DNA from 3 places in the Streptomyces sp. ME02-8801-2C genome. Region 2 is predicted to be linked to each of the others. Evidence: predicted binding sites of a transcription regulator. Region 2 holds the regulator's gene; each other region holds the start of a gene.
The links. Region 2 encodes HrcA, which represses chaperone genes, less so after heat shock. Its sites were predicted from a motif close to TTNGCACTCNGNNNNNCNGAGTGCNAA; they were not measured.

Region 1 (6,498 bases), on a different contig from region 2:
CTGGCGGGGAGCGGGGTGCGGCTGATGGCGCTGGCTCCCGGCTTTGTGCGCACCGAGTTCCATGAGCGGGCCGGGATGGGGACGGACAACATCCCGAACTGGATGTGGCTGGACGCCGACAAGCTGGTCGCGGCGGCGCTCGCCGACCTGGCCCGGGGCAAGTCGCTGTCGATCCCGGACCCGCGCTACAAGGCGCTGATGGGCGTGGTGAAGGTGACTCCCAGGTCGCTGCTCGGCGGGATCTCGTCGAAGACGGGGCGAAAGTACGGGCCGCAGTGACCCACTTACGGGAGGGTGCGAAAGAGGTGGTGGCGCGACTCCGGTGGGAGTATGGAGAGAGGTACCGGACCCAGGGGGGCCGGAGGCGGCGCCATGACGTTCGTACAGCTGATTGATTGCAAGACCAGTCGGTTCGACGAGATGAACCGGCTGATGGACACCTGGGTCGAGCAGACCAAGGGGAAGCGGTCCGCGACGCATGCGGTGATCGGCAAGGATCTCTCGGACTCGTCGCACTTCGTGGAGATCGTGGAGTTCGCGTCGTACGAGGAGGCGATGCGGAACTCGAACCTTCCGGAGACCGACCGGATCTTCCGGGAGATGGTCGCCCTGTGCGACGAGATGCCGACGTTCACCGATCTGGACGTGGTGCGGGACGAGCAGTTGTGCGCGGACTCGGCACGGCGGTTCTTCGAGGTCATCGCCACCCGGGGTGAACTGCCACCGCTCAACGACCTGTTCGTGGAGAGCTACCACGACCACGATCCGTCCAACGAACAGGATCTCATCGGGCTGGACGCGGCCCGGCGCGAGATGCAGATGTGGCGTGAGGGCTTCGACTTCGCGTTCACCGTTCACGACCAGATCGCTCAGGGCGACCGGGTCTGCACCCGCTGGACGTGGAACGGGACTCAGCGGGGTGAGTTCCTCGGGATTCCCAACAGCGGCAAAAAGGCCTCGATGACCGGCATGACCACCCACCGGTTCGACGGGGACGGGAAGATCGTCGAGGGCTGGTGGGAGTACGACCGGCTGGGGCTGATGGCGCAGCTCGGGGCGCTGGACTCGCTGGAGCAGTAGGGAAGAAGCGAGGGGCGGTGGGAGCAGTGGGGCCAGGGGAGGACATCGGACCGCCCGCGAAGGGAGAAACCCCCCGTTCCAGCCAGGAACGGGGGGTTTCTTCGTGCCGTGTGAGCTGTTGGCTCAGTGGGCGTGGCCGTGGCCACCGGCCGCGGCCGGCTCTTCCTCTTCCTTCTTCTCGACGACCAGGGTCTCGGTCGTGAGGAGGAGGGAGGCGATCGAGGCCGCGTTCTCCAGGGCGGAGCGGGTGACCTTGACCGGGTCGATGACACCGGACTTGACCAGGTCGCCGTACTCGCCGGTCGCGGCGTTGAAGCCCTGGCCCTTGTCGAGCTCGGCGACCTTGGAGGTGATGACGTAACCCTCGAGGCCCGCGTTCTCGGCGATCCAGCGCAGCGGCTCGACGGCGGCCTTGCGGACGACCGCGACACCCGTCGCCTCGTCGCCGGTCTTGTCGAGGTTGCCCTCGAGGATCTTCACGGCGTGGACGAGCGCGGAGCCACCACCGGAGACGATGCCCTCCTCGACCGCGGCGCGGGTCGCGGAGATGGCGTCCTCGAGACGGTGCTTCTTCTCCTTCAGCTCCACCTCGGTGGCGGCGCCGACCTTGATCACGCACACGCCGCCGGCCAGCTTCGCGAGGCGCTCCTGGAGCTTCTCGCGGTCCCAGTCGGAGTCCGTGTTCTCGATCTCGGCCTTGATCTGGTTGACGCGGCCGACCACGGCGGCGCTGTCGCCACCGCCGTCGACGATGACCGTGTCGTCCTTCGAGATGGTGACGCGGCGGGCGGTGCCCAGCACGTCCAGGCCGACCTGGTCGAGCTTGAGGCCGACCTCCTCGGCGATGACCTCGCCACCGGTGAGCGCGGCCATGTCGCCGAGCATCGCCTTGCGGCGGTCACCGAAGCCGGGGGCCTTGACCGCGACCGCGTTGAACGTGCCACGGATCTTGTTCACGACCAGGGTCGACAGGGCCTCGCCCTCGACGTCCTCGGCGATGATCAGCAGCGGCTTGGAGGAGTTGGTCTGGATGACCTTCTCCAGCAGCGGCAGCAGGTCCTGGATGGAGGAGATCTTGCCCTGGTGGATCAGGATGTACGGGTCGTCGAGGACGGCCTCCATACGCTCCTGGTCGGTCACCATGTACGGGGACAGGTAGCCCTTGTCGAAGGCCATGCCCTCGGTGAAGTCGAGCTCCAGGCCGAAGGTGTTGGACTCCTCGACGGTGATGACACCGTCCTTGCCGACCTTGTCCATCGCCTCGGCGATGAGCTCGCCGACCTGGGCGTCCTGCGCGGAGAGCGCGGCGACGGCGGCGATGTCGGACTTCTCCTCGATCGGGCGGGCGGTCGCGAGGAGCTCCTCGGACACGGCCTTGACCGCGGCGTCGATGCCCTTCTTCAGGGCGGCCGGGGAGGCGCCGGCGGCGACGTTCTTCAGGCCCTCGCGGACGAGCGCCTGGGCCAGCACGGTGGCGGTGGTCGTACCGTCACCCGCGATGTCGTTGGTCTTGGTCGCCACCTCCTTCACCAGCTGCGCGCCGAGGTTCTCGTACGGGTCGTCGAGCTCGACCTCGCGGGCGATGGTGACACCGTCGTTGGTGATGGTGGGTGCGCCGAACTTCTTGTCGATGACGACGTTGCGGCCCTTGGGGCCGATCGTCACCTTGACCGTGTCGGCAAGCTTGTTGACGCCGCGCTCAAGGGCGCGACGGGCGTCCTCGTCGAACTTCAGGATCTTCGCCATGGGAGCGATTCAGCCCTCTCGGAAATGTGGGAGAAACGAACTGCGCCCCCAGCACCCGGCTTGTTGAGAGTCGCGGGGGCCAGGGGCGCAGTCACTGCAATGCTGGTGGTACCGGTGCTACCGGTACCACCGGTGAATCCGGGTGAATTACTTCTCGACGATCGCGAGCACGTCGCGAGCCGAGAGGACGAGGTACTCCTCGCCGTTGTACTTCACCTCGGTGCCGCCGTACTTGCTGTACAGCACGATGTCGCCGGTCTTCACGTCGAGCGGCAGGCGCTCGCCGTTCTCGAAGCGGCCCGGGCCCACGGCCAGGACGACGCCCTCCTGGGGCTTCTCCTTGGCGGTGTCCGGAATGACCAGGCCAGAGGCCGTGGTCTGCTCGGCTTCGAGCGGCTGGACCACAATGCGGTCCTCGAGCGGCTTGATGGCAACCTTGGAGCTGGTGGTCGTCACGATCCGACCTCCCCCTTCGGAGATCTCACGGGGTTAACTGTCTGAGGTGGCGACCAGGTGGATCCGTCGTCGCGGGTGCCGGACCTGCCCGTCGCTGTTGGCACTCTCCAGGGGGGAGTGCCAGACCTGAGACTATGACTGCGATTAGCACTCGGTCAAGCGGAGTGCCAATGCCACCGGCGGTTTCGCAGGGTTTCTTGTGGGCGTGGGTTCGGGTGAGGTGCCGTTCGTTGGCGTGAGCGCCGATTCTGGGGGCTGTGCCCCAGGCCCCCTTCGGCCCTGGACGGGCCTTGTCCTCAAACGCCGGACGGGCTGGATTTCCTGGACCGGCGCTGAGAAGTGCTCAGAGATAGTCCTCCAGGCGGCCCACGCTCAGCCCCCTCTCCTGGATCTCGCGGAGCAGGCCCACCGTTCGCTCGACCAGTGGGGGGCCCACCGCGACGATGTCCCCGCGGCCGAGTGGCTGCCGGCCTTTTGTCCACAGGACCACCGCCGAGATTCCGCAGTCCGCGGCCGCTCTCAGGGTGGTCGGGTCGTAGGTGCCGTAGGGCGGGCGGAACAGGCGGGGGCGCAGGCCGAAGCGTTCTCGGAGTTTGTCCTGTTGGCCGCAGATCTCGGCGCGCTGGCCGGCGTACGGCAGGCCCCGCAGGGGCTGGTGGTCCAGGGTGTGGTTCTGGACGTTCGCGCCGACCTCGCGCAGGCGGGCGAAGTGGGCGTACCCCGGGCCCACGACGCTGGCCGTGAGGAACATGCTGACCGGGAGGCGCAGTTCGCGGACCAGGTCGACGAACCGGCGGTCGCGTTCGGCGCCGTCGTCGTAGGTGAGGAAGACGACCTTGTCGTGGGTCGGGACGTGGTCGACGACCGGGGGGAGGCCGGGGCCCGCCGCGTGGAGGCGGGGACGGAGGGAAGCGGGCGGGGCCGGGGGGAGGGGGGCCGGCAGGCCCCAGCGGCGGTACGCGTGCGTGTCGCCGGGCGGGGCGTGCGTACGCGCTGCCTGTCTGGCCGCGTGGGCCGCCTTGCGGCCGAGGCGTTCGATGGGGTCCACGGACTGGGCGCAGCCGGTCGCCGTTGTCGCCAGGAGGGCGGCGGCCAGTGCGGCGACGGCCAGGGGGCGGGCGGTCACAGGTAGTCCTCCAGGCGGGCCACCGCGTAACCCTTGGCGGTGACGAGCTTCATGAAGCGGCGGATCATGTCGGGCATCGTGCCCTTTCCGTCGGTCTTGCCCCGGAAGTGGCTGAGGACGATGTCACCCGGATGGAGGTCCCGGTCCGACTCTCGGTAGTCCCAGTGGTCCGCGAAGACCTCCTCGTTCCACAGCGGGACGTACTTCACGCCGCACGATTTGGCGGCGCGCAGGCTGTCCTCGTCGTAGTTGCCGTAGGGCGGGCGGAAGAGGGCGGGACGGGTGCCGTAGCGCTTCCTGATCACCTCCTGCATGCCGCAGATCTCGGCCTTCTGGCGCTCGTAGGACAGGGCGGGCAGGTAGGGGTGGTGGAGGGTGTGGTTGTTGAGTACGACGCCGAGGTCGCGCATCTTCCTGAAGTAGGCGTAGTCGTCCTTGACCAGGTAGTCGCTGAGGAAGGCGGTGTACGGGATCTTCAGTTCGCTTGTCATCCGCAGGAACGCCGGGTCCTTCTCGGCGCCGTCGTCGATCGTGAGGAAGACGATCTTGTGGCGGGTGGGGATGGTGGTGAAGACCGGAGGCAGGCGGCGTGCAGCGTGGTCGGCCACCTCGAAGCCCTTGCGGGTGGTGGGCCTCGGTTTGCGGGCGGGGGGCGGCGGTGCGAGCAGTGGGGGCTCGGTCAGGCCCCAGCGTCTGGCCGCGGCCGCGCGGGTGGCGTAGGTGCGGCGCAGCTTCTGGGCGTATGCGTCGAGGGCGCGGGCCGGGGGCGCCTGGAGTTGCTTCTGGTGCGGTGGTTGCCGATGGCGCGGTGGTTGCCCATGGTGTTGCGGTTGGCCATGGTGCTGCCGCTGGCCATGGTGCTGTGGCTGGTGTCCGGCGGGTGCGGGGGCCGGGTGTACCGGTGTCGCGGGGGTCACGGCCGCGCAGCCGACCGCGAGGGTCAGTGCGGCCGTCCCGGCGCACAGTCCGACCCAGGCCCATTTTTTGTCATTTTGTCCTATTGTCCGCATGGTGTCGGATCTTCCCAGGGCGCCGCTGCCCGGCCGGTCCGACACCGGCGCGGGACGCACGCCGTCCACCGTCTGGCTCACAATGACCCGGTGAACGACCTCGCCGCTTCCCTCGCCGCCTTCGCCGCCCTGCTCACCCCGGACGGCCGCGCCCTCCTCGACGAGGTGCGCGGCACCGAGCCGGCCCGTGAACTGACCGTCGCCACCCGGCTGCGGCGCGAGCACCCCGCCGAACTGGTCTCGGCGGCGCTCGGCCAGGAACGTCTGCGGCAGCGGGCGGTGGCGAAGTTCGGGGCCGGGGACGCCGCGCGAATGTTCTTCACGCCCAACGGGGTCGAGCAGTCGACTCGGGCGAGCGTGGCCGCGTATCGGGCGGAGCGGTTCAGGGAGTTGGGCGTCACCTCCGTCGCCGACCTGTGCTGCGGGATCGGGGGCGACGCTCTCGCGCTCGCCCGGGCCGGTATCCGTGTCCTCGCCGTGGACCGGGATCCGCTCACGGCCGCCGTCGCCCGCGCGAACGTCGAGGCCCTGGGCATCGGGGATCTGGTGGAGGTGCGGGAGGCCGATGTCACCGAGGTCGACACGTCGGCGTACGACGCGGTGTTCGTCGATCCCGCGCGGCGTGGGGGACGCGGAAGGATCTTCGACCCCGAGGCGTACTCGCCGCCGTTGTCGTGGGCCGTGGAGGCGGCGCGGAAGGCTCCGCTGGCCGCCCTGAAGATCGCGCCCGGTGTGCCGCACGAGGCGATTCCCGCCGACGCCGGCGCGGAGTGGATCTCGGACGGCGGCGATGTGAAGGAAGCGGTCCTGTGGTTCGGGACCGGGCCGGGGGTCGTACGGGCAACTCTGCTGCCGGGGCCGCGTGTTCTGATCGGGCGCGGGCTGCCGGATCCTCAAGTACGGGCGGTGGGGCGGTATTTGTACGAGCCCGATGGTGCCGTCATCCGGGCGCATCTGGTCGCGGAGGTGGCCGAGGAGGTCGGCGGGGGGCTCGTCGACGAGACGATCGCCTATGTCACGGCGGACGAGCTACGGGCCACCTCGTATGCGACCGCGTACGAGATCACCGATCAACTGCCG
Region 2 (6,498 bases):
TCACGATGGGTGCCCTGATGGCCACCGGCCTCGGCGCCCTGCACGATCACCGCGTCGGCCCCGGCCCGCTCCACGGCGAGGGCCTCCTCGGCGGTGGTCGCGGTGACCAGGGTGAAGGTCCCGGCGCGGCGGAGGGAGTCCAGTACGTCGGGGCTCGGCACCCCGAAGTGGAAGGAGACGACCGCCACCGGGTTGTCGAGGAGTACGGCGAGCTTCGCGTCGTATCCGTCGTCGCGTCCGCTGTCCGGGTCGCCCAGCTCGGTGTCGTACCAGGTGGACTCGCCCGCGAGCTGGTGGGCGTACACCTCGACCGCGGCGCGATAAGGGGGCGCGGCGTCAGCCGCTCCGGTGGAGCCGGTGCTTGCACCGGGATACTCGGGCTGCGGCATGAAGAGGTTCACGCCGAAGGGACGGCCGGTGAGCCCGCGCAGGGTCTTGATCTCCTGGTACATCCCGTCGGCGGTCTTGTACCCGCCGGCGAGGAACCCGAGCCCGCCCGCATCGGCGACGGCCCCGGCCAGCTGCGGGACGGAGACGCCGCCCGCCATGGGGGCCTGCACGATCGGGTGAGGAAAGAGATCGGTCAGTGCGGAGGACATGACGGCATGTTGTCACGTCCCCCGCACAAGTCCGAATCAGGCCTTACCCCCAGCTCCTGCAGGGGCGCGGCCCAGTCCTCAGCGCCCGTTGAAGGCGTCCTTCAGCCGCGAGAACAGCCCCTGCTGCCCAGGCTGGAACTGCCCGGTGGGCCGCTCCTCACCCCGCAGCTTCGCCAGTTCCCGCAGCAACCGCTCCTGCTCGGGGTCGAGCTTCGTGGGCGTCATGACCTCGACATGGACGATGAGGTCACCGCGCCCGCCGCCGCGAAGGTGCGTGACCCCGCGCCCGTGCAGCGGGATCGACTGCCCGGACTGGGTGCCGGGACGGATGTCGACCTCCTCGAGCCCGTCGAGCGTCTCCAGCGGCACCTTCGTGCCCAGGGACGCCGCCGTCATCGGAAGGGTCACCGTGCAGTGCAGATCGTCTCCGCGCCGCTGGAACTGCGAGTGCGGCAGCTCGTGGATCTCGACGTACAGGTCACCGGCGGGACCGCCGCCGGGGCCCACCTCGCCCTCACCGGCGAGCTGGATCCTCGTACCGTTGTCGACACCCGCGGGGATCTTCACGGTCAGCGTCCGCCGCGACCGCACCCGCCCGTCGCCCGCGCACTCGGGGCACGGCGTCGGAACGACCGTCCCGAACCCCTGGCACTGCGGGCAGGGCCGGGACGTCATGACCTGGCCCAGGAAGGACCGCGTCACCTGGGACACCTCACCCCGGCCGCGACACATGTCGCAGGTCTGGGCGGAGGTCCCCGGCGCGGCACCCTCACCGCTACAGGTGCCGCACACGATGGCCGTGTCGACCTGGATGTCCTTGGTGGTCCCGAAGGCGGCCTCGTCGAGCTCGATGTCGAGCCTGATCATCGCGTCCTGGCCGCGCCGCGTACGCGACCTCGGCCCGCGCTGGGACGCCGTTCCGAAGAACGCGTCCATGATGTCCGAGAAGTTCCCGAAGCCACCGGCGCCGAAGCCGCCCGCGCCTCCGCCGCCCGCCTGCGAGAGGGGGTCGCCGCCGAGGTCGTAGACCTGCTTCTTCTGCGGGTCCGACAACACCTCGTACGCGGCGTTGATCTCCTTGAACCGCTCCTGCGTCTTCGGATCGGGGTTGACGTCCGGGTGCAGCTCGCGGGCGAGCCTCCTGAACGCCTTCTTGATCTCGTCCTGGGACGCGTCGCGGCGCACGCCGAGTACGGCGTAGTAGTCCGTGGCCACTTACGACTCCGCCAGGATCTGTCCGACGTACCGTGCCACTGCGCGTACCGCTCCCATCGTTCCCGGGTAGTCCATGCGGGTCGGTCCGACCACGCCGAGCTTGGCCACTGCCTCGCCGCCCGAACCGTAGCCGACCGACACGACGGACGTGGAGTTGAGTCCCTCGTATTTGTTCTCGTGACCGATTCGCACGGTCATGCTCGAATCCCCGGCCTCACCAAGGAGTTTGAGAAGTACGACCTGTTCCTCCAGGGCTTCCAGAACGGGTCGGATAGTGAGGGGAAAGTCATGGCCGAAGCGGGTCAGATTGGCCGTTCCGCCGATCATCAGCCGCTCCTCGGTCTCCTCGACGAGCGTCTCCAGAAGGGTGGAGAGCACCGTCGCGACCGTCCCCCGGTCCTCCGCCTCGAAGGCGTCCGGGAGATCCTGCACCAGCTGCGGCACGTCCGCGAACCGGCGGCCCGCGACCCGGCTGTTGAGCCGCGCGCGGAGATCCGCCAGCGACGTCTCCCCGAAGGGCGCCGGGCAGTCGATCATCCGCTGCTCCACGCGGCCCGTGTCCGTGATCAGCACGAGCATCACGCGCGCGGGAGCGAGCGAGAGCAGTTCCACATGCCGCACCGTCGAACGGGTGAGCGACGGATATTGCACGACGGCGACCTGCCGCGTCAGCTGCGCGAGCAGCCGCACCGTCCGCCCCACGACGTCGTCGAGATCGACGGCACCGTCCAGGAAGTTCTGGATGGCACGCCGCTCGGGCGCGGTCATCGGCTTGACACCGGCGAGCTTGTCGACGAAGAGCCGGTAGCCCTTGTCGGTCGGGATGCGCCCGGCACTGGTGTGCGGCTGGGCGATGAACCCCTCGTCCTCCAGCGCCGCCATGTCGTTGCGGACCGTCGCCGGGGAGACCCCGAGGTTGTGCCGCTCGGTGAGCGCCTTGGACCCGACCGGCTCCTCGGTGCCGACATAGTCCTGGACGATGGCGCGCAGCACTTCGAGCCTGCGTTCACTGAGCATCCGCGCGCACCTCCAGCTGCTGTCGTCGTCCCTGAGCGCTGCTCTTCACTGACCAGCCCTGGCACTCTTCGCGTGCGAGTGCCAGAGTTCCCCGGCCCAGTGTACGGCTGTCGGGTACGCCCCCGGCAAGGGCGGCCTGCGCCGACCTGCCGACGTGTACCGACCTGTCCGGCGATGTCGCGTCCGGCTAGCGTCGCCGCATGAAAGCGACTTGGGAAGAGCCGCGGTGGGAAGACCTGGGCTGGGAACGCCTGGCGGCCGGGGTCGGACGGTGCCGGCTGCCGGTCTGGGACTGCACGGTGGGGCTGGTGACCTGGCAGGGCGGCGCGCTCCTGATCGACGCGGGATCGAGCCTCGCGGAGGGAGCGAAGGTGCGTCTGGAGGCGCAGACGCTCGCCGGGCGCCGTGTGGACTTTCTCGCACTCACCCACCCCCATTTCGATCACATTTTCGGAGCGGCGGCGTTCGCGGGCGCGCACATCTTCGCGGCAGCGGCAGAAGCCGCCGCCCCCACTCCCGACGTCTACGGAAAAGCGGGGCGCGAGGCATCGCGCGCGGACGCGGTTCGCAACGGCCTGGACGCCCGCTCGGCGGAGGAGGCGGCGGACACCCTCGTGACCCCGCACCAGTACGTACGCGGAAACCTCACGATCACGCCCCCCGGCGCCCCGGAAGTCCTCCTGACAACCACCCCCGGCCCCGCCCACACCCGCAACGACCTGGTAGCGGTCGTACGCCCCCGCAACGCCCCGCCGGTCATCTTCTGCGGCGACCTGGTCGAGGAGTCGGGCGACCCCCAGGCGGGCCCCGACGCCGTGCCGTCCCACTGGCCGACGGCCCTCGACCGCCTGCTCGCCCTGGGCGGCGAGGACGCGCTGTACGTCCCCGGCCACGGCGCGGTGGTGGACGCCGCGTTCGTACGGGCCCAACGGGACGCCCTGGCAACGCGTTTCGGCGTGTCGCGGGAGCCGACGGACTGACAACCCGGCCGCTTCTCCTATCGTCATCCGAATGCGCCAGTACTCTCCGGACCTGACCCCACCGTGGAAGAAGCCCAAGCCCGTACCGCAGGTCCCGGCCGAACCGGGCCTGGTGGTCGAGGAGCCCGGTACGGGTTTCTGCGGCGCGGTGATCCGCTGCGAGGCGGGCACGGTCACCTTGGAGGACCGCTTCGGCAAACACCGCGTGTTCCCGCTGGAACCTGCCGCCTTCCTCCTGGAGGGCAAACCGGTGACCCTCGTACGCCCCGCCACCCCGTCATCCGCTCTCCGCCCGTCCCGTACGGCTTCCGGTTCGCTGGCGGTCCCCGGGGCGCGGGCGCGGGTGGCCAGGGCGGGTCGGATCTATGTCGAGGGCCGTCACGACGCGGAACTGGTCGAGAAGGTGTGGGGGGACGACCTGCGGGTGGAGGGCGTGGTTGTCGAGTACCTGGAGGGCATCGACGACCTCCCCGCGATCGTGACCGAGTTCGCCCCGGGCCCGGACGCCCGCCTGGGCATCCTGGTGGACCACCTGATCCCGGGCACGAAGGAGTTCCGGATCGCACAGTCGGTAACAAGCGAACACGCACTGGTGGTAGGCCACCCGTACATCGACGTATGGGAGGCGGTGAAGCCGGCGTCGCTGGGAATCAAGGCCTGGCCCCGAATCCCACACGGCCAGGACTGGAAAACGGGGATCTGCCGCGAACTGGGCTGGCCGGCCAACACGGGCGCGGTATGGCAGGCAATCCTGGCAAGGGTGAACTCGTACAGGGACCTGGAACCGGAACTGCTGGGCTCTGTGGAGCGGCTGATCGACTTCGTAACTGACGCCAGCATTTCCAGCCCGTCCGGCGTTTGAGGACAAGGCCCGTTCAGGGCCGTGGGGGGGGTCTGGGGGCGCAGCCCCCAGGAAGGGATGGGACGGGTAGGGGCGGCGGGGGCGAGAAAACCCCCGTAACCACACCCCCTCAGTCCACCAGATCCCGAACCACCGCATCAGCCAACAACCGCCCCCGCAACGTCAACACACCCCGCCCCTCCCCAAAAGCCCCCGCCTCCAACAACCCTTCCCGCAACGCCCTCCCCGCAGCCACCAGCCCCGCCTGCCGCAACACCCCCAACGGCACCCCCTCCCGCAACCGCAACTCCAGCAACACCCGCTCGACCCGCCGATCCTCCTCCGACAGCACCTCGCGCCCCGCCCCCGGCGACCGCCCCGCCGCCAACGCCCCCGCGTACGCCCCCGGATGCTTGACGTTCCACCACCGCACGCCCCCCACATGACTGTGCGCCCCCGGCCCCGCACCCCACCAGTCGGCGCCGCGCCAGTACAGCTCGTTGTGGAGACACCGGGCCGCCTCCGACGTAGCCCAGTTCGACACCTCGTACCACTCGAATCCCGCCGCCCCCAGCACCTCGTCGGCGATCAGATACCGATCCGCATGGACGTCGTCGTCGGTCATCGGAACCTCGCCCCGGCGGATACGCCGAGCCAGCTGCGTACCCTCCTCCACGATCAGCGCATACGCACTCACGTGATCCGGCCCGGCCCCCAGCACCGCGTCCAGCGAGGCCCGCCAGTCGTCGTCGGACTCCCCGGGCGTGCCGTAGATCAGGTCGAGGTTCACATGTTCGAATCCCACCGCTCGCGCCTCCGCGACACACGCCTCGGGACGCCCAGGCGTGTGCGTACGGTCCAGCACCTTCAGCACGTGCTGCTTCGCGCTCTGCATGCCGAAGGAGATCCGGTTGAAACCCCCCTCGCGCAGAGTGGCCAGATATCGCTCGTCCACGGACTCCGGATTCGCCTCCGTCGTCACCTCGGCGTCCGCCGCGAGGCCGAACTCGTCACGGATCGCCCCCAGCATCCGTACGAGATCGTCGGCGGCCAGCAGCGTGGGCGTGCCGCCTCCCACGAACACCGTGCGGACCTCGCGCGGGTCGTCGCCGAGGACCTTCCGGGCGAGCCGGACCTCGTCGATCAGGGTGTCCGCGTAGTTGTCGCGGGAGGCGAGGACACCGCCCGTGCCGCGCAGCTCGGTCGCGGTGTAGGTGTTGAAGTCGCAGTAGCCGCAGCGGGTCGCGCAGTACGGGACGTGGAGGTAGAACCCGAGGGGGCGATCCGCCGCCCCGGCGAGCGCGGGGGCGGGGAGGGCACCGTCGTCGGGGACGGCCTCGCCGTCGGGAAGTGCGGAGGGCATGTCTCCCATTGTCCAGCACCGCCGCGGGTGTCCCGAGCGTCGTCACCCGGTCTGCAGCACCAGCAGTGCCAGATCGTCCTCCGGCGGCTGCTCCCCGAACTCGTGCACGAGCCGGCGGATACGTTCCGCGATCAGCTGGGCGTTCAGCCCGGCGCAGCCCGCGAGGGCGCTCGCCAGACCGTCGCCGTCGTCGAACTGGCGGGGCCCGCAGCGCCGCTCGGTGACCCCGTCGGTGACGCACAGCAGGCTGTCGCCGGGCCACAGCTCGAAGCTTCCGCTGGTGTACGTCTCGTCCTCGACGACGCCGAGCAGGGTCTGCGGTTCGGCGGCCGTGAGGACCTCCCCGCCCGCCCGGAGCACCAGCGGCAGCGGATGCCCGGCCGAGGCGAGGGTGCAGCGCACTCCTCCGTCGAAGGGCACGAGTTCGCCGTAGAGGAGGGAGAGGAAGCGGGTCTGCGGCCCCTCACCCGGCCGTACCGCGCC
Region 3 (6,498 bases), on a different contig from region 2:
GGGGAACGGCAGCTGTTCGAGGAGCGAGCGGCGGGCCGCGTACTCGCCGCCGAGCGGCTGGACGAAGCCGGCCAGCTGCGGCCAGTGCATGTTGAGCAGGGGGCGGGCCATGAGTTCGGTCACTCGGCCGCCCTGGCCGGCGGTCCTGCCGGAGGCGGGCGAATCCAGCTCGGTGCCGAGCGGGCGGTCGTACATCGCCTTGACGAGGTCGACACCCGGGTCCGTGAGCAGGGGGCCCACGATCCCGGAGACGAACTCCGACGAGAACTCCTTCAGGTCCGCGTCGACGAAGCAGACGATGTCCCCGCTGGTCACGAGCAGTGAGCGCCACAGGACCTCGCCCTTGCCCGGCACCGCCGGGATGCGCGGCAGGATGTCGTCGCGGTGCACCACCCGGGCGCCCGCCGCGGCGGCCACCTCGGAGGTACGGTCGGTGGATCCCGAGTCGACGACCACGATCTCGTCGACCAGCGGGACCCGCAGCATCAGGTCACGGCGGATGACGGCGACGATCTCGCCGACCGTCTCCTCCTCGTTGAGCGCGGGCAGGACGACACTCACCGTGGCGTTCGAGGAACGCTTCGCGGCGATCAGCTTCTTGAGCGGGCGGTCGCGGGCGGCCCAGGAGCGCGTGCTCAGCCAGCGCTCGACGTCTTCCAGCACGTGCGGCTCTCCCTTACGTTCGTGGGGGGAAGCGCGATCTTGTATCTCGCGGTTCGGACGGCTCCCACCACCATCCAAGCCTTCGGTTACAGTCTTGAACAACGCGGGTGACCATCGCATGTCCGAGGGCAGCGGCGTTCACAAGCTCACAACCTGACAACTTCATACCGCTCATCCAGAGGGGCAGAGGGATACGGCCCGATGAAGCCCCGGCAACCCTCCAGTCGGCACTCGTGATCCGGTAACGGTCAGCGAGGCTCCCGGCTCGGGAAGGTGCCAAATCCGTCTCACGGCGAAACGCGTCGTGAGAAAGATGAGGAAGGGTTTCGCCTCCATGGCTGCGCAAACTGCCGAGAGCACCACGACCGGCTCCGTCACCTCCGCCGTTCCCCCCGTCGATCTCGGTCCCGCGACCGCGCTCTCCTGTCGCGAATGCGGCCACCGGGTCCCCCTGGGTCCTGTGTTCGCCTGCGAGGAGTGTTTCGGCCCGCTGGAGATCGCTTACGACTTCGCCGTCAACTCGGCCGCCGACACCGAGGAACTCCGCAAGCGCATCGAAGCGGGACCCGCGAACATCTGGCGTTACGCGCCCCTGCTGCCCGTCCCCGCGAACGTCGCCGAGAAGCCGAACATCAACCCTGGCTGGACCAAGCTCGTCAAGGCCGACAACCTCGCTCGCGAGCTGGGCGTCGACGCCGGCAAGCTCTTCGTCAAGGACGACTCCGGCAACCCGACCCACTCCTTCAAGGACCGGGTCGTCGCCCAGGCCCTGGAGGCCGCCCGCGCCTTCGGCTTCACCACGCTCTCCTGCTCCTCCACGGGCAACCTGGCCGGTGCCGTCGGCGCCGCCGCCGCCCGCGCCGGGTTCCGGTCCTGCGTGTTCATCCCGCACGACCTGGAGCAGGGCAAGGTCGTCATGGCCGCGGTGTACGGCGGCGAGCTCGTCGGCATCGAGGGCAACTACGACGACGTGAACCGCTTCTGCTCCGAGCTGATCGGCGACCCGGCCGGCGAGGGCTGGGGCTTCGTCAACGTCAACCTGCGCCCGTACTACGCGGAGGGCAGCAAGACCCTGGCGTACGAGATCTGCGAGCAGCTCGGCTGGCAGCTGCCGGACCAGCTCGTCGTGCCCATCGCCTCCGGGTCGCAGCTCACGAAGATCGACAAGGGCCTGCAGGAGCTGATCAAGCTCGGGCTGGTCGAGGACAAGCCGTACAAGATCTTCGGCGCCCAGGCGGAGGGCTGCTCGCCGGTGTCCGTGGCCTACAAGGCCGGGCACGACGTCGTACGGCCGCAGAAGCCCAACACGATCGCCAAGTCGCTGGCCATCGGCAACCCGGCGGACGGGCCGTACGTGCTGGACATCGCGCGGCGGACCGGGGGTGCGGTGGAGGACGTGAACGACGAGCAGGTGGTCGACGCGATCCGGTTGCTCGCGCGCACGGAGGGGATCTTCGCGGAGACCGCCGGGGGTGTGACGGTGGGCGTGACGAAGAAGCTGATCGAGAGCGGGTTGTTGGATCCGACGCTCACGACTGTCGTGCTGAACACCGGGGACGGTCTGAAGACGCTGGACGCGGTTGCCGATGTTGGTCTGACCGCGACGATTCGGCCCAGCCTTGAGTCGTTCCGTGAGTCGGGGCTCGTTTAGCCGTTTGTTGTCTGCGGGCCGTGGGGGCTGGTCGCGCCCACGCGGCGGTAGCCGCAAATTCAGCACAGCCCCGCGCCCCTATGGGGCGCGTCATCTGACCGGAGGTTCATCGTGAGCGTTTCTGTTCGTATCCCCACCATCCTTCGTACCTACACCGGTGGGCAGGCCGAGGTGAGTGCCGAAGGGGGGACCCTCGGGGAGGTCATCGCCGATCTGGAGAAGAACCACACGGGGATCGCCGCCCGGGTGCTCGACGACCAGGGGAAGCTGCGGCGGTTCGTCAACGTGTACGTCAATGACGACGACGTCCGCTTCGAGCAGGGGCTGGAGACGGCGACGCCGGACGGCGCGGGTGTGTCGATCATTCCGGCCGTCGCCGGAGGCTGAGCCGCGGGGCTGTTGATACCCGTCAGTAGTAACCATCGGTAACATCGATTACCGAGAGTTCATCGAATTGCCCCCTCCGTGAGAGAAGCGGAGGGGGCAATTCTGTATGGTTGAGCGCGGTACAGTTGGGGAAGCCGCACCTTCTCGCTCGCCGCACGCGTATTAATTCCTGCCGCGCACCCAACGAGAAGTAGCCAAAGTGTGCAGGCCTTTTGCGTTTTTTGTTCTCTTTGTGGGGCCCGGCTTGCCCTGAATCCGCGTGAATTCTCCGCATATTTCCTGACCTGGCGTGCGCGGATTTCTCGTCCGATTGACCTGTTGCAGAGGGCAGTTGGACAGATACATTCGGCCGCGGTCGACGCGTTCCGGCGCACACCTCCACCGGTTGGGGGGGTGAGGTCTGACCCGGATCCGCGAAGTGCGGATCCGTGCAAGGGCCAGTAATAGGGGAGTTAGGCATGGCTCAGGGCACCGTCAAGTGGTTCAACGCGGAGAAGGGGTACGGCTTCATCGCGGTCGACGGTGGTGCGGATGTTTTCGTCCACTACAGCGCGATTCAGATGGACGGCTACCGCACCCTCGAGGAAGGTCAGCGGGTCGATTTCGAGATCTCGCAGGGCCAGAAGGGGCCGCAGGCGGACATGGTCCGTCTGGCGACCAGCTGAAGCAACGCGCCGGCGCACCGCAAGCGACGTTCTTCTTCCTTCGTTGAAGGATTCGATGGGCTCGTACCTCGTGGGACCTCACGGGGTACGGGCCCATCGGCGTGCCCGTCGACGTGTCCGTCCATGTGCCCGACGGCATGCCTACCGGCGCGTAGGTATCCGCCGTTCACCTGGGGATCTTCGAGAGCCGCTTGCACTCGGCAGGGGCGAGTGCTAATCATTGGCGTTAGCACTCTGAAGGTGAGAGTGATAACGAAGGACCGGGTGGGTGAGGCCCGCAGGCCAGGTGGTGCAAGGAACCACAGGGCAGGCAGGCCGTCCGTCGCGGGCGCCAGCGCGGTCCGGAGCAATCCACCCCAGTCCGGGAGGACCACTTCACATGGCCAAGATCATCGCGTTCGACGAGGAGGCACGGCGCGGTCTCGAGCGCGGGATGAACCAGCTCGCCGACGCCGTCAAGGTCACCCTCGGCCCCAAGGGCCGGAACGTCGTCCTCGAGAAGAAGTGGGGCGCCCCCACGATCACCAACGATGGTGTGTCCATCGCCAAGGAGATCGAGCTCGAGGACCCGTACGAGAAGATCGGCGCCGAGCTGGTCAAGGAAGTCGCGAAGAAGACGGACGACGTAGCCGGTGACGGCACGACGACCGCGACCGTCCTGGCCCAGGCGCTGGTCCGCGAAGGACTGCGCAACGTCGCCGCGGGTGCCAACCCGATGGCGCTGAAGCGCGGTATCGAGAAGGCCGTCGAGGCCGTCTCCGGTGCGCTGCTCGACCAGGCGAAGGAGGTCGAGACCAAGGAGCAGATCGCTTCGACCGCCTCCATCTCCGCCGCCGACACGCAGATCGGCGAGCTCATCGCCGAGGCGATGGACAAGGTCGGCAAGGAAGGCGTCATCACCGTCGAGGAGTCCCAGACCTTCGGTCTGGAGCTGGAGCTCACCGAGGGTATGCGCTTCGACAAGGGCTACATCTCGGCGTACTTCGCGACCGACGTGGAGCGCATGGAGGCGTCGCTCGAGGACCCCTACATCCTCATCGCCAACTCCAAGATCTCCTCGGTCAAGGACCTGCTCCCGCTCCTCGAGAAGGTCATGCAGTCGGGCAAGCCGCTGCTGATCATCGCCGAGGACGTGGAGGGCGAGGCCCTCTCGACCCTGGTCGTCAACAAGATCCGCGGGACCTTCAAGTCCGTCGCGGTCAAGGCCCCGGGCTTCGGCGACCGCCGCAAGGCGATGCTGAACGACATCGCGATCCTCACGGGTGGCGAGGTCATCTCCGAGGAGGTCGGTCTCAAGCTCGAGAACACCTCCCTGGACCTCCTGGGCCGCGCGCGCAAGGTCGTCATCACCAAGGACGAGACCACGATCGTCGACGGCGGCGGCTCCGCCGACCAGGTCGCGGGCCGGGTCAGCCAGATCCGCGCCGAGATCGAGAACTCGGACAGCGACTACGACCGCGAGAAGCTGCAGGAGCGCCTGGCGAAGCTCGCCGGCGGTGTCGCGGTCATCAAGGCCGGCGCCGCGACCGAGGTCGAGCTCAAGGAGCGCAAGCACCGCATCGAGGACGCCGTTCGCAACGCGAAGGCGGCCGTCGAGGAGGGCATCGTCGCCGGTGGTGGCGTGGCCCTGCTCCAGGCCTCCTCGGTGTTCGAGAAGCTGGAGCTCGAAGGTGACGAGGCGACCGGCGCCAACGCCGTGCGGCTCGCGCTGGAGGCCCCGCTCAAGCAGATCGCCGTCAACGGCGGTCTCGAGGGTGGCGTCATCGTCGAGAAGGTGCGCAACCTTCCCGTCGGCCACGGCCTCAACGCCGCGACCGGTGAGTACGTCGACATGATCGCCGAGGGCATCATCGACCCGGCGAAGGTGACGCGCTCCGCGCTGCAGAACGCCGCGTCGATCGCCGCGCTGTTCCTCACCACCGAGGCCGTCATCGCCGACAAGCCGGAGAAGGCGTCCGCGCCGGCCGGCGGCGGTATGCCGGGCGGTGACATGGACTTCTGATCCCTCGAGGATCGGCAGTTCATCGCGTACGAGTTCGAGGGCGGCACCCTTCTTCAAGAAGGGTGCCGCCCTCGGGCGTTTGCGGGACCATTGGGGCGTGCTGTTCGGGGGATCAGGCGGGAGACGCGGCGGTCGGACCACTGGGGGACCAGGGGACTCGGGTCAGCCGGGGCCGCCGCCTGAACCGCCGCCCGACTCGTCGATGCCGGAGCGGACGCCGCTGAAGGGGCGCGGGGTGCATTCGGCGTATGTGTACGTCGGGGCCGGGCTGTTCGTGGCGTCCGTGCTGGTGGTGGGGGCGATTCCCGCGCTGCTGGCGGCGGGGGGTGGGACGGGAGACGGGGGTGACAGGTGGTCGTCAACCACCTGGACCCTGTCGGTGCCCGACCCGACGTACGAGGTCCAGAAACCGAACGCCTTGGGTGAGCTCCTGCGGCGCGTGGACATCGGATCGGTGTCGGCGGTCGACGTCGATCGGACGCCTCCCGGGGCCGGCGAATCGTGGGATGTAGCCGTACAGGCGTACAGGAACGGCAAGGACGTCGCCAGGCTGGTGGGGCGGACCCTGGTGAAGGCGCCGGCCGGCATGGTCGTCTCGTCGCCGGACACGTGCGCCAAGTTGCTCGGCGACATCGACAGCCGCGCGAAGCTCGTACCGGTGTCGCCGGACGACACCGTCTGTCTCCGTACCGACGAAGGGCGCGTCGCCAGTGTCGTCGTCACGGCTGTGGGGCGTGGTGGCGGGGTGGAGGCCGAGGTGACCGTGTGGAAGTGGCTCGGATCACAGTGAGTCGGGCTCGGGTGCGGAATGAGCCGACACCCGGCGGAGTTGATGCACATGCATGCATGTTCCTTCCGCTCACTTCCGTCCCCTTCCGAGGAGCCCCCACGTGACAGCCCCCGCCCAGACCTCCCGCGCCGCCCAGGTCCTCTCGCGCCCCCTGACGGTGAACGGCCTGACCGTGCCGAACCGGATCGTGATGGCGCCGATGACGCGCGAGTTCTCGCCCGGTGGCATCCCTGGCGAGAACGTGGCCTCGTACTACTCGCGCCGCGCGGGCGCCGGCGTCGGTCTGATCGTCACCGAGGGCACGTACGTCGGACACGACTCCGCCGGTGCCAGCGACAAC

Region 1: the regulator HrcA is predicted to act here: its motif matches at 3,427-3,453, upstream of groES (co-chaperone GroES).
Region 3: the regulator HrcA is predicted to act here: its motif matches at 3,593-3,619, upstream of groL (chaperonin GroEL).

The regions. Positions count from the first base shown of each region.
Region 1 covers NZ_JARAXP010000020.1:103,382-109,879, forward strand. Annotated here, with positions in the region: gene PV396_RS38965 (SDR family oxidoreductase) at 1-279, shown strand, start outside; gene PV396_RS38970 (ester cyclase) at 373-1,080, shown strand; gene groL (chaperonin GroEL) at 1,204-2,826, opposite strand; gene groES (co-chaperone GroES) at 2,974-3,282, opposite strand; gene PV396_RS38985 (polysaccharide deacetylase family protein) at 3,626-4,408, opposite strand; gene PV396_RS38990 (polysaccharide deacetylase family protein) at 4,405-5,418, opposite strand; gene PV396_RS38995 (THUMP-like domain-containing protein) at 5,509-6,498, shown strand, end outside.
Region 2 covers NZ_JARAXP010000004.1:256,247-262,744, reverse strand. Annotated here, with positions in the region: gene PV396_RS14455 (nitronate monooxygenase) at 1-599, opposite strand, end outside; gene dnaJ (molecular chaperone DnaJ) at 678-1,814, opposite strand; gene hrcA (heat-inducible transcriptional repressor HrcA) at 1,815-2,831, opposite strand; gene PV396_RS14440 (MBL fold metallo-hydrolase) at 3,032-3,811, shown strand; gene PV396_RS14435 (DUF3097 domain-containing protein) at 3,843-4,673, shown strand; gene hemW (radical SAM family heme chaperone HemW) at 4,783-6,015, opposite strand; gene PV396_RS14425 (ATP-binding SpoIIE family protein phosphatase) at 6,058-6,498, opposite strand, start outside.
Region 3 covers NZ_JARAXP010000008.1:154,116-160,613, forward strand. Annotated here, with positions in the region: gene PV396_RS26540 (glucosyl-3-phosphoglycerate synthase) at 1-663, opposite strand, end outside; SAM riboswitch class I at 832-983, shown strand; gene thrC (threonine synthase) at 998-2,314, shown strand; gene PV396_RS26550 (MoaD/ThiS family protein) at 2,426-2,701, shown strand; gene PV396_RS26555 (cold-shock protein) at 3,160-3,366, shown strand; gene groL (chaperonin GroEL) at 3,746-5,368, shown strand; gene PV396_RS26565 (hypothetical protein) at 5,604-6,158, shown strand; gene PV396_RS26570 (NADH:flavin oxidoreductase) at 6,211-6,498, shown strand, end outside.